DNA from 2 places in the Variovorax sp. CCNWLW186 genome. Region 2 is predicted to be linked to the other one. Evidence: riboswitches for the same ligand, from Rfam matches in the RefSeq annotation. Region 2 holds a riboswitch; the other holds the start of a gene.
What was found. Region 2 has a riboswitch for glycine ahead of V9K97_RS24695 (D-amino acid dehydrogenase). Riboswitches for the same ligand answer to the same signal wherever they lie in the genome.

Region 1 (7,078 bases), on a different contig from region 2:
CGAGGCGCAGACCATCGCGGCCAACAATGCCGCGCGCTACAACCCCATTGTGCTGCTTGCGGGGTCGGTCGACCCGGCCAAGGCCGCCAAGACGTATGCGCGGCTCTATCCGCTCTTTCAGAAAGCGTATGAAGAGCTTGGCTATCCAGGCCGCTATTTCAACGACCGGCTCATTGCCGTGATCGACCATCTGCTGCAGGCGCCCGAACCCGCCGGCCCGGTGCAGGTCCGGCTCGTCGAGGTCAAGGGCAACGTGTCGTCGCAGCGGCCCTGGGTGCGCTATGAATACGCCGATCCGCAGCTCGAGTCGCTCTCGTCCGGCCAGAAGATCATGGTGCGGGTGGGGCTGGAAAACGAGCGCAAGCTCAAGGCCAGCCTGCGCGGCTTCCGCGAGCAGATTGCCACGGGCGACATGGCCAAGAAGAAGCAGCGCTGACCCATCGCGCCGTTGACGCGTGCCGATCGCGCGCCGTGTAGGCGCGGGCCGATTGCGCGCGCTGCGGATGCCGTGGATGATTTGTCCTCACGATTTCGAGGACAACCGTATGAACCTGATGAGCGTCGACCTCTACCAGAGTGCTACCGATCCCGAGAAGTTTCTGGCGCTGCCCGCCGGCACCGACCCCGCCGACCTCATGGGGCCGATGACCTTCGACCGGGACTACGCGCACATCAAGCGCTACCAGGAAGCCTTCGAATTCGATCCGTCCGTTCCTTACGCGGGCGTGAACGCCGCGAAGATCGCCGCGGACATCCTCACCGTGAAGTGGGCGATGTACCGCCGCGAAGGCTAGCGAAGCGAAGAAGGCCCCCTGATCAGGCCTCTTCGGTTTCCTGGTATTCGCCCACTGGCACGCAGCTGCAGAACAGGTTGCGGTCACCGTACACGTTGTCGACCCGGCCGATGGGCGGCCAGTACTTGGCCTGCTTGAGTTCGGCCAGCGGAAACGCGCCGAGCTCACGCGAGTAGGGGTGCGACCATTCGGTGCCGAGCAGGCTCGCGGCGGTGTGGGGCGCGTGCTTCAGCGGGTTGTCGTCCTTGGGCCAGACGCCTTCTTCCACGCGGCGGATCTCGCCGCGAATGGCGATCATCGCTTCGACGAAGCGGTCCAGCTCGGCCAGCGGCTCGCTCTCGGTGGGCTCGACCATCAGCGTGCCCGGCACCGGAAAGCTCAAGGTCGGCGCATGAAAGCCGTAGTCGATCAGGCGCTTGGCCACGTCTTCGGCGGTGACGCCGCTGGTGTCCTTGAGCGGGCGCAGGTCCAGGATGCATTCGTGCGCAACGTGGCCGTTGGGGCTTGCGTACAGCGTGGGGTAGTGGTCCTTCAGCCGCGCGCTGATGTAGTTGGCGCTCAGGATGGCGGTTTCGGTTGCGGCCTGCAGCCCCTTGGCGCCCATCATGCGGCAGTACATCCAGCTGATCGGCAGCACGGCCGCATTGCCCAGCGGCGCCGCGGAAACCGCACCGACGCCGTTCGACGCGATGCCGGCCGTCGCATGGCCCGGCAGGTACGGCACCAGGTCTTCGACCACGCACACCGGGCCCACGCCCGGCCCGCCGCCGCCGTGCGGAATGCAGAAGGTCTTGTGCAGGTTCAGGTGGCTCACGTCGCCGCCGAATTCGCCCGGCGCGGCCACGCCGACCAGCGCATTCATGTTGGCGCCATCGACATACACGCGGCCGCCGTGTTCGTGCACCAGCTCGCAGAGCTCTTTCACGCGGGTTTCGAACACGCCGTGCGTGCTGGGGTAGGTGATCATTACCGCGGCCAGCTTGTCGCTGTGCTTTTCGCAGGCGCGCTTCAGGTCGTCCATGTCGACGTTGCCCTGCGCGTCGCAGGCGGTCACCACCACCTGCAGGCCGACCATTTGCGCGCTTGCGGGGTTGGTGCCGTGCGCCGACGAGGGAATCAGGCAGATGTTGCGATGGCCCTGGCCCTTGGCCTCATGGAAGGACTTGATCGCCAGCAGGCCCGCGTACTCGCCCTGCGAGCCGGCATTGGGCTGCAGGCTGATGCCCGCGTAGCCGGTGGCTTCGCAAAGCCACGCGCGCAGCTGCGCGTCGAGCTGCGCATAGCCTTGCTGCTGCTCGGCGGGCGCGAAGGGGTGGATGTTCGCGAACTCGGGCCAGGTGATGGGGATCATCTCGCTGGTCGCGTTGAGCTTCATCGTGCAACTGCCCAGCGGAATCATGCTGCGGTCGAGCGCCAGGTCCTTGTCCGAGAGGCTGCGGATGTAGCGCAGCATCGCCGTCTCGCTCTTGTGCGTGTTGAACACCGGGTGCGTCAGAAAGGCGCTGGTGCGGCGCAGGTCTTCGGGCAGGCGCGGCGCGGTGTTGGCCAGGTCGTCGAAACGCGGCATCGGCGTGCCCGCGGGCACGAACAGGGCCCAGAGCGTTTCGATGTCGGCGCGCGTCGTGGTTTCGTCGAGCGAAATGCCCAGGTGCTGCTGCAGCCGCTGGCGCAAGTTGACGCCGGCCGCGGTGGCGCGCTCGATGATCTTCGGCGTGTCTTCGCCTGTGCGGATGGTCAGCGAATCAAAGGCGGTGCCGTTGACCGGCTCGCGGCCCATTTGCGCCAGGCCCTGCGCAAGGATGGCGGTGAGCGCCGCCACGCGCTGCGCGATGCGGGTAAGTCCGTCGGGCCCGTGGTACACGGCGTACATGCTGGCCACAACGGCCGGCAGCACCTGCGCGGTGCAGATGTTCGAAGTGGCCTTCTCACGGCGAATGTGCTGCTCGCGCGTTTGCAGCGCGAGGCGGTAGGCGGGTTGGCCGTGCGTGTCGACGCTCACGCCGACGAGACGGCCCGGCAGCGAGCGCTTGAATTCGTCGCGGCAGGCCAGGTAGGCGGCGTGCGGGCCGCCGTTGCACAGCGGCATGCCGAAGCGCTGCGTGGTGCCGCAGACGATGTCCGCGTCCCATTCGCCCGGCGGCGCGAGCAGGGTGAGCGCGAGCAGGTCGGCCGCCACGCAGAAGGCGGCGTCGCACTGGTGCGCATGGCCCGCGAGCGGGCGCAGGTCATGCACGTGGCCGGTGGTGGCGGGGTACTGCGCGAGCACGCCGAAGAATTCGCAGCTCGCCATCAAGTGCGGCAGCGTCTCCGACACGGTGCTCACTTTCACCTCGATGCCCAGCGGCGCGGCGCGCGTCTTGATGACCTCGATGGTCTGCGGGTGGCAGTCGCCCGACACCAGGAACACGTTGCTCTTGCTCTTCACGCTGCGCTTGGCGAGCGTCATCGCCTCGGCGGCGGCCGTGGCTTCGTCGAGCATCGAGGCGTTGGCAATGGCCATGCCCGTCAGGTCGCACACCATGGTCTGGAAGTTGAGCAGCGCTTCCATGCGGCCCTGCGAAATCTCGGCCTGGTAGGGCGTGTAGGCGGTGTACCAGGCGGGGTTCTCGAGCACGTTGCGCAAGATCACGCCCGGCGTGTGCGTGCCGTAGTAGCCCTGGCCGATGAAGCTCTTGAACACCTTGTTCTTCGCCGCAATGGCCTTCAGTTCGGCCAGCGCGTCCGCCTCGGTCACCGGCGCGGGCAGCCGCATCGGCCTGGCGCGTCGAATGGCCGCGGGCACGATGCCGTCGATGAGCTCCGCCCGCGTTTCCGAGCCGATCACCGGCAGCATGCGCGCCTCGTCTTCCGCATCGATGCCGATGTGGCGGGCGAGAAATTCTTCGGCGTTCTCTAGTTGTTGCAGGGAAGGCTGGGCGGGAATCGGCATGGCGGTAAAGGCTCGGGGAATGAGGAAGGGCGGCTGAAGAACCCGGCGGATCAGGATTCGGCGGCGAACTTGTCGTAGCTGGCGGCGTCGAGCAGCGCGTCGAGTTGCGACGGCTCGCTGAGCTTGACCTTGAAGAACCAGCCGGCGGCCAGCGGGTCGGTGTTGGCGAGCGAGGGATCGGCGCGCAGGGCTTCGTTCACTTCGGTGATCTCGCCCGACACGGGCATGAACACATCGGCCGCGGCCTTGACCGATTCGACGACACCGGCCACTTCACCTTGCGCAAAGGTCTTGCCCACTTCAGGCAGATCGACAAAGACCACGTCGCCCAGCGCATCCTGCGCGTGCACGGTAATGCCGACAGTGGCTGCGTCGCCTTCGGCCGAGACCCATTCGTGGTCCTTGGTGTACTTGATGCTCATGGTGAAAAACTCCTCGTGGAAAAAATGATCTGATTCAGGCAGCGCAGAGCCTAGCCGCGGTAGTAGCGCGTCGGCACGAAAGGCAGGGTCGAGACTTCCATCGGCACCGGCTTGCCGCGCACGATCGCCTGCACGCGCGTGCCAGGCTCTGAAAACGCGGTGGCCACGTAGCCCATGGCAACCGGGCGATCGGCCGTCGGGCCGAGCAGGCCGCTGGTCACAATGCCGATGTCCCGGCCTTCGAAAGATTGCAGGAGCGTGCCGTCGCGTACCGGAACGCGTTCCAGCGCCACAAGGCCGACGCGCTTGCGCTTCAGGGTGTCGTGGTCGGTGCGGCCCGCGGCGCCGGCCGTAGCGGCGGCCAGTTGCGCCAGCACCTTGGCCGCACCCGGAAAGCCGCCTTCGCGCGCGCCGCCCGTGCGGCGCACCTTCTGGATCGCCCAGTTGAGCGAGGCCTCGACTGGCGTGGTGGTGGTGTCGATGTCGTTGCCGTACAGGCAGAGCCCGGCTTCGAGCCGTAGCGAATTGCGCGCGCCCAGGCCGATGGGCTTGACCTCGGGCTGCGCCAGCAGCAAGCGGGCGAGGGCGTCGGCATCCTTGCCGGCCACCGAAATCTCGAAGCCGTCTTCGCCCGTGTAGCCGCTGCGCGTGGCAAAGGCCGGAATGCCGCCGATCTGCACCGCGCCGCCGGTCATGAACACAAAGCGCTCGATGCCGGGCGACAAGCGGGCCAGCACCGTGGCGGCCTGCGGGCCCTGCAGCGCGAGCAGCGCATGGTCGGGCATGGGCTGCACGTCGCAGCGGGCGCCGATCTTCTGCTGGATATGGGCGAGGTCGGCCACCTTGCAGGCGCCGTTCACGATCACGAAGATCGAGCCGTGCCCTTCGTTGAAGAACATCAGGTCGTCGAGGATGCCGCCTTCGTCGTTCAGCAGCAGCCCGTAGCGCTGCTTGCCGGGCGCCAGGTCGATCACGTCGACCGGCATGAGGGTCTCGAATGCGGCGGCGGCATCGGGCCCCACCAGGCGCAGCTGGCCCATGTGGGAAATGTCGAACAGGCCGGCCGCGTCGCGCGTGTGCTTGTGCTCGGCCATGAGGCCGGCCGGGTATTGCACGGGCATGGAATAGCCGGCAAACGGCACCATGCGGGCACCCAGTTCCACATGCAGGTCGTGCAGGGGCGTCTTGAGCAATGGGGCGTCGGATGATGATGAAGCGGAAGCGGCCACGGGGCACTCCAAAGGGGCAGTCGAATTCCATGGCGCAAGCCATGGGCCACCCCTGCTGTCCGCTTTACCTGAGAGATTCGCCCCACGATCGGGGTTTGCTCCTTCGGTGGGCCGCCGCATCGTCAAGATGCAACGGCCTCTCTCCAGCAAGGAAACGCCGGCATGCGCCAGCGCCTTGTCAGTCCTTTTGCCTGAGCGTTCGGGAAACCCCTGCGCCTTCGGCGGCCTCGCGTGGCGAAGCTCTCTCCTGACCCTTTGAAGTGTAGTGGATCGCGGAAGGCCTCAGTGCACGGTTTCCGAAGCGGGCGGCAGCAACCTTTCGATACGCTCGCGCAGCGATTCGGCCCGCTCGGCGCCTGCGGCTTTCTCGACTTCATTGAGCATCAGCGCGGCAATCGTCAGCATGGCGTCGCGGTCGCGGGCTTCGCGTAGCGCATCGCGCATCTGCAGCGCAAACTTGGGATCGCGCCGCACGAACATGCGCTCGCAGATGTCGAACAGGAACATGCGCGTGGTGGCCAGGGAACGTTTGCCGTCGAAGTTGTCGGTCGAGGTCTCTACACGGATGGGCTCCGCCGCAGGAGCCGGAATCGGCGTGTGTGCCGGGCCCGCCGAAACGGGTAGGGCGGCTTTGGGCTCGGCGACCTGCGCGTCGTGCAGGTACCCACGGTTCATGAGCGCCCGCAGCGTCTGTTCGGCTTCGTCGCGGCTTGCGAACAGTGGGCTGAAGTCGGTCAGCGAACGCCGGCCGTCGGCCATCAGCAGCAACGCGCGCTCGCGCTGGCTGAGCGTGCGCTGCCCGCCTTGCAGTTCGTCGCGTGCCTTGTCGGTCTTGGTGGGAAACATGGCGCCACAGCTTTCGGAATCGAAGGCTGCAGCATCGTTGGGGCTGGTGACATCTTTGTGAAACGTTTTCCTTACAGGGGCATTTGCCGCATAAAAAAGGGCAGCCCGCGAAGGCTGCCCTTTTTAAATCTGGTTTTCCCGTCGCCTGCTACTTGGCGTACACCAGGTCGCGCAGCGCGAGCGATATCCACGGCACGTAGGTAATCACCATCAGGCAGGCCAGGATCACCAGCACGAAGGGAATGAGGTACTTCACGATCCGGTCGAGCGAGATGCGGGCCACCGTGCACGCCGCGAACAGGTTCACGCCGAAGGGCGGGGTGATCATGCCGAGCGCGAGGTTCACCACCATGATGAGCCCGAAGTGCACCGGGTCGACGCCGAAATGCACCGCCACAGGCGCCAGGATGGGCGCGAGCACGATGATGGCCGCGCTGGTCTCGATGAACATGCCGATGACGAAGAGCGCAGCGTTCACGCCCAAAAGGAACATGGTCGGCGACTTCAGCACCTCCTGCAGCCAATGGCCAATGGCGTCGGGCACGCCCGCGCGCGTGATCAGGAAGGCGAACAGGCCCGCGTTGGCGATGATGAACATGATCACCGCCGACGACAGCACCGACTTGCGCAGGATGAGGTACAGGTCCTTGAGCTTGATCTCCCGGTAGATCACCATGCCGACCACCAGCGCATAGAACACCGCCACCGCCGAAGCCTCGGTGGGGGTAAAGATGCCGCCGTAGATGCCGCCCAGGATGATCACCGGCATCAGCAGTGCCCAGCCGGCCTGCCAGGTCGCCTTGCCGAAGGACATGCGGCCGTCGCCGTCGTTCTTGCCCCAGCCCTTCCACTTGCAAT
Region 2 (7,078 bases):
GGCTGCTCGAAACCAAGTTGCTGGCCACGCTGACCACGCCCACGCTGTTCGAGCGGGCGCTGTCGTGGTGCATCGACCAGGGGCAACTGCGCCGGCATGCCGATCGCATACGCATCCGGCTCGACGGTGCGCGCAGCCGTGCGGTGAAGCTGGCCATGGCGCACGGCTGCACCTTCGCCTCGGAGCCGGCGGGCCTGTTCGGTTGGGTGGATACGGGCGTGGACACCGACGCGCTCACGCAGCGCATGCTCGACCAGGGCTACCTGCTTGCGCCGGGTTCGCTCTTCCATGCACGCAGGCCGCCGAGCACGATGATGCGCATCAACTTCGCGACCTCGCAGGACGCCGCATTCTGGAAAGTGTTCAGCAAGGTTCGCGCGGAGCTGTGACAGCTCCGGGCAGGTAAACGCGAGGGCCTCAGGCCCAAATCGCCGGTGCGTTGGAGTAAGCTGGCATCACAAGAAAACCCAACCCGGAGACCTGTGCATGAGCAACCCCAGCCAGCCTTTTGACTTCAGTCAATTCGTCCCCGGATTCGACTTTTTGAAGAATCTCGCCGGCGGTGCCGCCGCCGGTTCGGGCGCCGGTGCGAGCGCGGTGCCCGGCTTGCCGAGCCTTGCGAGCTGGGTGGCGCCCACGCTCAGCGTGGAAGAGGTCGACAAGCGCATCCAGGAGCTCAAGACAGTGCAATATTGGCTCGAGCAGAACGGCCATGCGCTCAAGGCGACCATCCAGGCGCTCGAGGTGCAAAAGATGACACTTTCGACCTTGCGCGGCATGAACGTGCGGATGGAAGATATCGCGAGCGCGTTCACCAAGCAGGCGGCTTCGGCGGCGCCCGCGGCCGCGTCGGTTGCCGCTCCGCCGGCGGAGCCTGAGCCCGAGGTCGAGGCGGAGGAGGAAGCACCGGCGCCCGCCAAGAAAACGCGCAGCAAGACCGCGTCGGCATCTGCCGCATCGGGCGGCGACGGTGGCGTGATCGATCCGATGCAATGGTGGGGTTCGCTGACCGAGCAGTTCCAGCAGATCGCCACATCGGCCCTGCATGACGCGGCCCAGATCAAGGTGCCGGCACCGGCCGCCGCTCCCGCAGCTTCAAAGCCGGCCGCAAGGAAGGCGACAGCAACCGCCGCCAAAAAGAAGGCGCCGACCGTCGCGCGAAAGCGAACGACCGGACGGCGCTGACGTCATACATACACATCTTGAAGAGAACGGGTTGGCACGCATCATGAAGTTGTTTCCCTCCGGTCACGCCACCCATCCGCAATGGCGCATGGCGGCCGGCCTTGTGCTGGCCCAGTTGCGCGCCCAGATGGCGCTGCCCGACTACGCCTCGGCACCGACGCTCGGGCTGCTCTACATCACCGACCACTACGCGTCCGATGCGCAAGACATCCTCGACCACCTGAGCGCCGAGCTTCCGGAGGTGACCGACTGGTCCGGCACCGTCGGCATCGGTGTGTCGGCCAACAATGCCGAATACTTCGACGAGCCCGGCCTGAGCCTGATGCTCTGCGCGCTGCCGAGCGATCAATATCGTGTGTTCTCCGGCGTGGCTCCACTGGGCAACTCCGAGATGAGCGGCTTCGAAGCGCATACGGCGCTGGTACACGCGGACCCGGCCACCCCCGATCTCACCGAATTGATCGGTGAGATGGCGGGCCGCACCGACACCGGCTACCTGTTCGGCGGCCTCTCGTCGGGCCGTGCGGGCGCCTTGCAGTTTGCGGTCGGCGGCAACGGCAACATCCGCGGCCACGGCGCGGCGGGCGGCGTGTTCTCGGGTGGCTTGTCGGGTGTGGTGTTCGGCGAAGGCGTGCGGCTGGTGTCGCGCGTCACGCAAGGCTGCCAGCCGCTGCGCTCCGGCGGGGGGCGCGAGCGCGAGATCACCGAGGCCGACGGCAACCTGCTGCTCAAGCTCGATGGCGAGCCCGCACTCGACGTGCTGCTGGCCGACTTGCAGGTCTCGCTCGAGCGCCCGCAGGAAGCCATCGACGCCGTGCGCGCCACCCTGGTGGGCCTGGCCGATGCGGGCAGCGACGGCATCCGCCGCACCGGCGACCTGGGCGCCGACGTGCTGGTGCGCCACATCATCGGCCTGGATCCGACGCGGCGCGGCATCGCCATTGCCGATGTGGCCGAGGCCGGCATGCGCCTGACCTTCTGCCGGCGCAATGCACAGGCCGCGCGCGCCGACCTGATGCGCATCTGCGCGGAAATCCGCGAAGAACTGGAGCCCGAAGAACAGACCCTGGCCACCGCGCGCGCGGTGGCGGCCGGGGAGGCCGAAGCAGCGCCGCACCCGGCGCGCCGCATTGCCGGTGCCGTGTACGTGAGCTGCTCGGGGCGCGGCGGGCCACACTTCGGCGCACCGGGCGCCGAGTTGCAGATCGTGCGGCACGCGCTGGGCGACGTGCCGCTGGTCGGTTTCTTTGCGGCGGGGGAGATTGCCCGGCACCACTTGTATGGGTATACGGGGGTGTTGACGGTGTTTACCGGCAACGACTGACCGCCGCCACGGCCAGATCAGGCCGGCTGGAGCAGGCGCGCTGCTGGCGTAGGCATGCCGGCAAACGCAAAATCGACTTCGGGTGCAAGCCCGCTCACGATCCGCGCCACCGACTTGCCCGAGCCGCACGCATGCGTCCAGCCGAGCGTGCCGTGCCCGGTGTTCAGGTACAGGTTGGGCAGCTTCGTCTTGCCGATCAAAGGCACATTGCTCGGCGTCGCGGGGCGCAGGCCGGTCCAGAACTGCGCCTGCGTGGTGTCGCCGGCGCCGGGGAAGAGCTGTTCAACGCGCCGCACGATCGCTTCGCAGCGCACGCGGTTCAAGTCGCGGTCGTAGCCATTGAGCTCGGCCGTGCCGGCAATGCGCAGGCGGTCGCCGGAGGCCGACGTATAGCGCGAGAACACCAGCTTGAACTCGTCGTCGGTCAGCGAAACCTGGTGCGCCTTCGTCGCGTCTTTGACTGGCAGCGTGACCGAATAGCCTTTGGCCGGATAGATCGGCAGGCGAATGCCCAGCGGCGCGGCATACAGCGGACTCAATGAGCCCATCGCAAGCACGAAGGCGTCGCCGCGAATGCGTTGGAAGCGGCCTTCGCTGTCGGTAGCTTCCACGTGGTCGATGCTGCCGCCCGCTTCGCGCAGCGCAGTCACCGTGTGGCTCATGAGGAACTTCACGCCGGCTGCTGTCGCAAGGCGTGCCATTTCGCGTGCGAAGAGGTTGGCGTCGCCGGATTCGTCTTCTGCCGTGTAAGTGGCGCCGGCCAATTGCGGACGGATGTGGGCCAGGGCGGGCTCGATCTTCACTGCCTCATCCGCGGAGATGACTTGCCGTTCGCAGCCGAGTGCGCGCATCTGCTCGGCGGGCGCAAGAGCGCTGTCGAACTCTTTCTGCGTCGTATAGAAGTGCAGGATGCCTTGCGTGCGCTGGTCGTAGGCGATGCCGGTGTCGCGCCGCAATTGCTGCAGCACTTCGCGGCTGTAGGTGCCCAGGCGCACGATCTGCTCGATGTTGTGCTTCGTGCGGCCGGGGGTGCATTCGCGCAGGAACTGCAAGCCCCAGAGCCATTGGCGCATGTCCGCGCGAATGCGAAAGAGCAGCGGGGCGTCTTCCTTGCCCAACCACTGCAGCACCTTGAGCGGTGCGCTCGGATTGGCCCAGGGTTCGGCATGGCTGACGGAGATCTGCCCGCCGTTGGCAAAACTGGTCTCGGCGGCGGGGGTGGCCTGCCGGTCGATGACGGTTACTTCGTGGCCGAGTTGCTGGAGGTAGTAAGCCGAGGTCACGCCGAGCAAGCCGGCGCCAAGAACGATCACGCGCATTTCAAGTACCTTTGAGGTTGAAGCGCTTGAACCGCGGGCGAGGTTGCTATCGAATAAATAGCAAGCAACCGGACGACCGCCGTCCAAGTTGCCGCTCCCCCTGTCCTCGGTACCTGAGAGATTCACCCGTTGCGCCCGCAACGGGTTTGCTCCTTCGGTGCATCACGCAAGGTGATGGCTCTCCAGACGGCGTGTCAGTTGGTGCAGTACATGCCACGAAACTCTTTGAAAGAACTTCAACGGTTTCGTTCGGCCGACCTGAGCGTTTATGGGAGTTTGCGCCTTCGGTGGAGTAGTAAAAAGAACTACTCGCTCTCCTGCATTAACGCCATTGTAGGCTGGGACCGCGAAGAGCCGACCATGGATTTTTGACAATTCGACCAATGGGATAATTGTCATTGATTCGAAACTTCGGGGAGACTCATGATCCTGGTAACCGGCGGCGCGGGCTTCATTGGCGCCAACTTCGTACTCGACTGGCTGGCGCAGAGCGACGAGCCCATCGTGAATCTCGACAAGCTGACCTATGCGGGCAACCTTGAGACGCTCGCCTCGCTCAAGGGCAACCCGAACCACATCTTCGTGCAGGGCGACATCGGCGACAGCGCTTTGGTCGATCGCCTGTTGGCCGAGCACAAGCCACGCGCTATCGTGAATTTTGCCGCGGAATCGCACGTGGATCGCTCTATCCATGGCCCCGAAGACTTCGTGCAAACCAACGTGCTCGGCACCTTTCGCCTGCTCGAGTCGGTGCGCGGCTACTGGAGCGCACTGCCGGCTGAGCAAAAGTCTGCCTTCCGCTTCCTTCACGTGTCGACTGACGAGGTCTACGGCTCACTTTCCAAGACCGATCCCGCCTTTACCGAAGAGAACAAGTACGAGCCCAACAGCCCCTACTCAGCCAGCAAGGCCGCCAGCGACCATCTCGTGCGCGCCTGGCACCACACCTACGGCCTGCCGGTGGTCACCACCAACTGCTCCAACAACTACGGGCCGTTCCACTTCCCCGAGAAGCTCATCCCCCTGATGATCGTCAACGCCCTGGCTGGCAAGCCCTTGCCGGTGTACGGCGACGGCATGCAGGTGCGCGACTGGCTCTATGTGAAGGACCACTGCAGCGCCATTCGCCGCGTGCTCGAGGCCGGCAAGCTCGGCGAGACGTACAACGTCGGTGGCTGGAACGAGAAGCCCAACATCGAGATCGTGAACACCGTGTGCGCGCTGCTCGACGAACTGCGCCCGCGCGCCGATGGCAAACCGTACAAGGAACAGATCAGCTACGTTACCGATCGCCCCGGCCACGACCGGCGCTACGCGATCGATGCACGCAAGCTGGAGCGTGAGCTGGGCTGGAAGCCCGCCGAAACCTTCGACACCGGCATCCGCAAGACCGTCGAGTGGTACCTCGCGAACGCCGAATGGGTGCGCAACGTGCAAAGCGGCGCGTACCGCGCATGGGTCGAGAAGCAATACGACGCCGCACCCGCGGCCAAGGCCACCGCATGAAGCTGCTGCTGCTGGGCAAGGGCGGACAGGTCGGCTGGGAGTTGCAGCGCAGCCTCGCGCCGCTGGGCGAACTGGTGGCGCTCGATTTCGACAGCACCGACTTCAACGCCGACTTCAGCCGTCCCGACCAGTTGGCCGAGACTGTGCTCAAGGTGCGGCCTGACGTGATCGTCAATGCCGCGGCTCACACGGCCGTGGACAAAGCCGAGAGCGAGCCCGACTTCGCGCGCAAGCTCAACGCCACTTCGCCCGGCGTGGTGGCCGAAGCCGCCGGGCAGATCGGTGCACTCATGGTGCATTACTCCACCGACTACGTGTTCGATGGCAGCGGCAGCAAGCCTTGGCAAGAAGACGATGCCACCGGCCCACTCAGTGTGTATGGCCGCACCAAGCTCGAAGGCGAACAGTTGGTGGCCAAGCACTGCGCCAAGCACCTGATCTTTCGCACCAGCTGGGTGTTTGCCGCGCGCGGCGGCAACTTCGCCAAGACCATGTTGCGGCTTGCCAAGGAGCGCGACAAGCTGACCGTCATCGACGACCAATTTGGCGCCCCGACAGGTGCCGAACTGCTGGCCGATGTCACGGCGCATGCGATTCGTGCCACTTTGCAAGACCCTTCCAAAGCCGGCCTGTATCACGCGGTGGCCGGCGGCGAGACCACCTGGTGCGGCTATGCACGCTTTGTGCTTGGGCAGGCGCGCCAAGCCGGCGTAGAGCTCAAGGCCGGCCCCGAACAGGTCGAAGCCGTACCCACGAGTGCCTTCCCCACGCCCGCTACGCGGCCGGCCAATTCGCGCCTCGATACGCGCAAGCTGCAATCCACCTTTGGCCTGGTGCTGCCGCACTGGCAACAAGGCGTCGCCCGCATGCTGCGCGAGACCCTTTAAACGCGCGTTGCCTAGTAAGCAGAGAAAGCAAGAAAGAAATACAACGATGACCACGAAGACCACGCAACGCAAGGGCATCATCCTGGCCGGCGGCTCGGGCACCCGGCTGCATCCCGCCACGCTCGCGCTCAGCAAACAGCTGTTGCCGGTGTACGACAAGCCGATGATCTATTACCCGCTCAGCACGCTGATGCTCGGCGGCATGCGCGACATCCTGATCATCAGCACGCCGCAGGACACCCCGCGCTTCCAGCAGCTGCTGGGCGACGGCAGCCAATGGGGCATCAACTTGCAGTACGCGGTGCAGCCCAGTCCCGACGGGCTCGCGCAGGCCTTCATCATCGGCGACAAGTTCGTCGGCAATTCGCCGAGCGCGCTGGTGCTGGGCGACAACATCTTCTATGGCCACGACTTTGCGCACCTGCTGGCCGATGCCGATGCGAAATCGGCGGGCGCCACGGTGTTCGCCTATCACGTGCACGACCCAGAGCGCTACGGCGTTGTGGCCTTTGATGCACAAGGCAAGGCCAGCAGCATCGAAGAAAAACCGGCCAAGCCCAAGAGCAGCTACGCCGTGACGGGCCTTTATTTCTACGACAACCAGGTCGTCGACATCGCCAAGGCCGTGAAGCCCAGCGCGCGCGGCGAGCTGGAAATTACCGCGGTCAACCAGGCCTACCTGGACCTCGATCAACTCAACGTGCAGATCATGCAGCGCGGCTATGCGTGGCTGGATACCGGCACGCACGAGAGCTTGCTCGAAGCAGGGCAGTTCATCGCAACGCTCGAGCATCGGCAGGGGCTGAAAATCGCGTGCCCTGAAGAGATCGCCTGGCGCAATGGGTTCATCGACCGGG

Region 1: linked by a shared signal. The riboswitch ahead of gcvT (glycine cleavage system aminomethyltransferase GcvT) and the one ahead of V9K97_RS24695 (D-amino acid dehydrogenase) in region 2 are both predicted to bind glycine.

Annotation. Positions count from the first base shown of each region.
Region 1 is NZ_JBBCBO010000006.1:12,674-19,751, forward strand. It holds gene V9K97_RS09280 (DUF3014 domain-containing protein) at 1-436, shown strand, start outside; gene V9K97_RS09285 (hypothetical protein) at 546-794, shown strand; gene gcvP (aminomethyl-transferring glycine dehydrogenase) at 817-3,723, opposite strand; gene gcvH (glycine cleavage system protein GcvH) at 3,774-4,145, opposite strand; gene gcvT (glycine cleavage system aminomethyltransferase GcvT) at 4,196-5,374, opposite strand; glycine riboswitch at 5,420-5,531, opposite strand; glycine riboswitch at 5,544-5,634, opposite strand; gene V9K97_RS09305 (hypothetical protein) at 5,657-6,220, opposite strand; gene V9K97_RS09310 (TRAP transporter large permease) at 6,369-7,078, opposite strand, start outside.
Region 2 is NZ_JBBCBO010000029.1:9,304-16,381, forward strand. It holds gene V9K97_RS24680 (aminotransferase-like domain-containing protein) at 1-389, shown strand, start outside; gene V9K97_RS24685 (PhaM family polyhydroxyalkanoate granule multifunctional regulatory protein) at 487-1,185, shown strand; gene V9K97_RS24690 (FIST signal transduction protein) at 1,229-2,509, shown strand; gene V9K97_RS24695 (D-amino acid dehydrogenase) at 2,527-3,828, opposite strand; glycine riboswitch at 3,919-4,024, opposite strand; glycine riboswitch at 4,059-4,158, opposite strand; gene rfbB (dTDP-glucose 4,6-dehydratase) at 4,252-5,334, shown strand; gene rfbD (dTDP-4-dehydrorhamnose reductase) at 5,331-6,221, shown strand; gene rfbA (glucose-1-phosphate thymidylyltransferase RfbA) at 6,268-7,078, shown strand, end outside.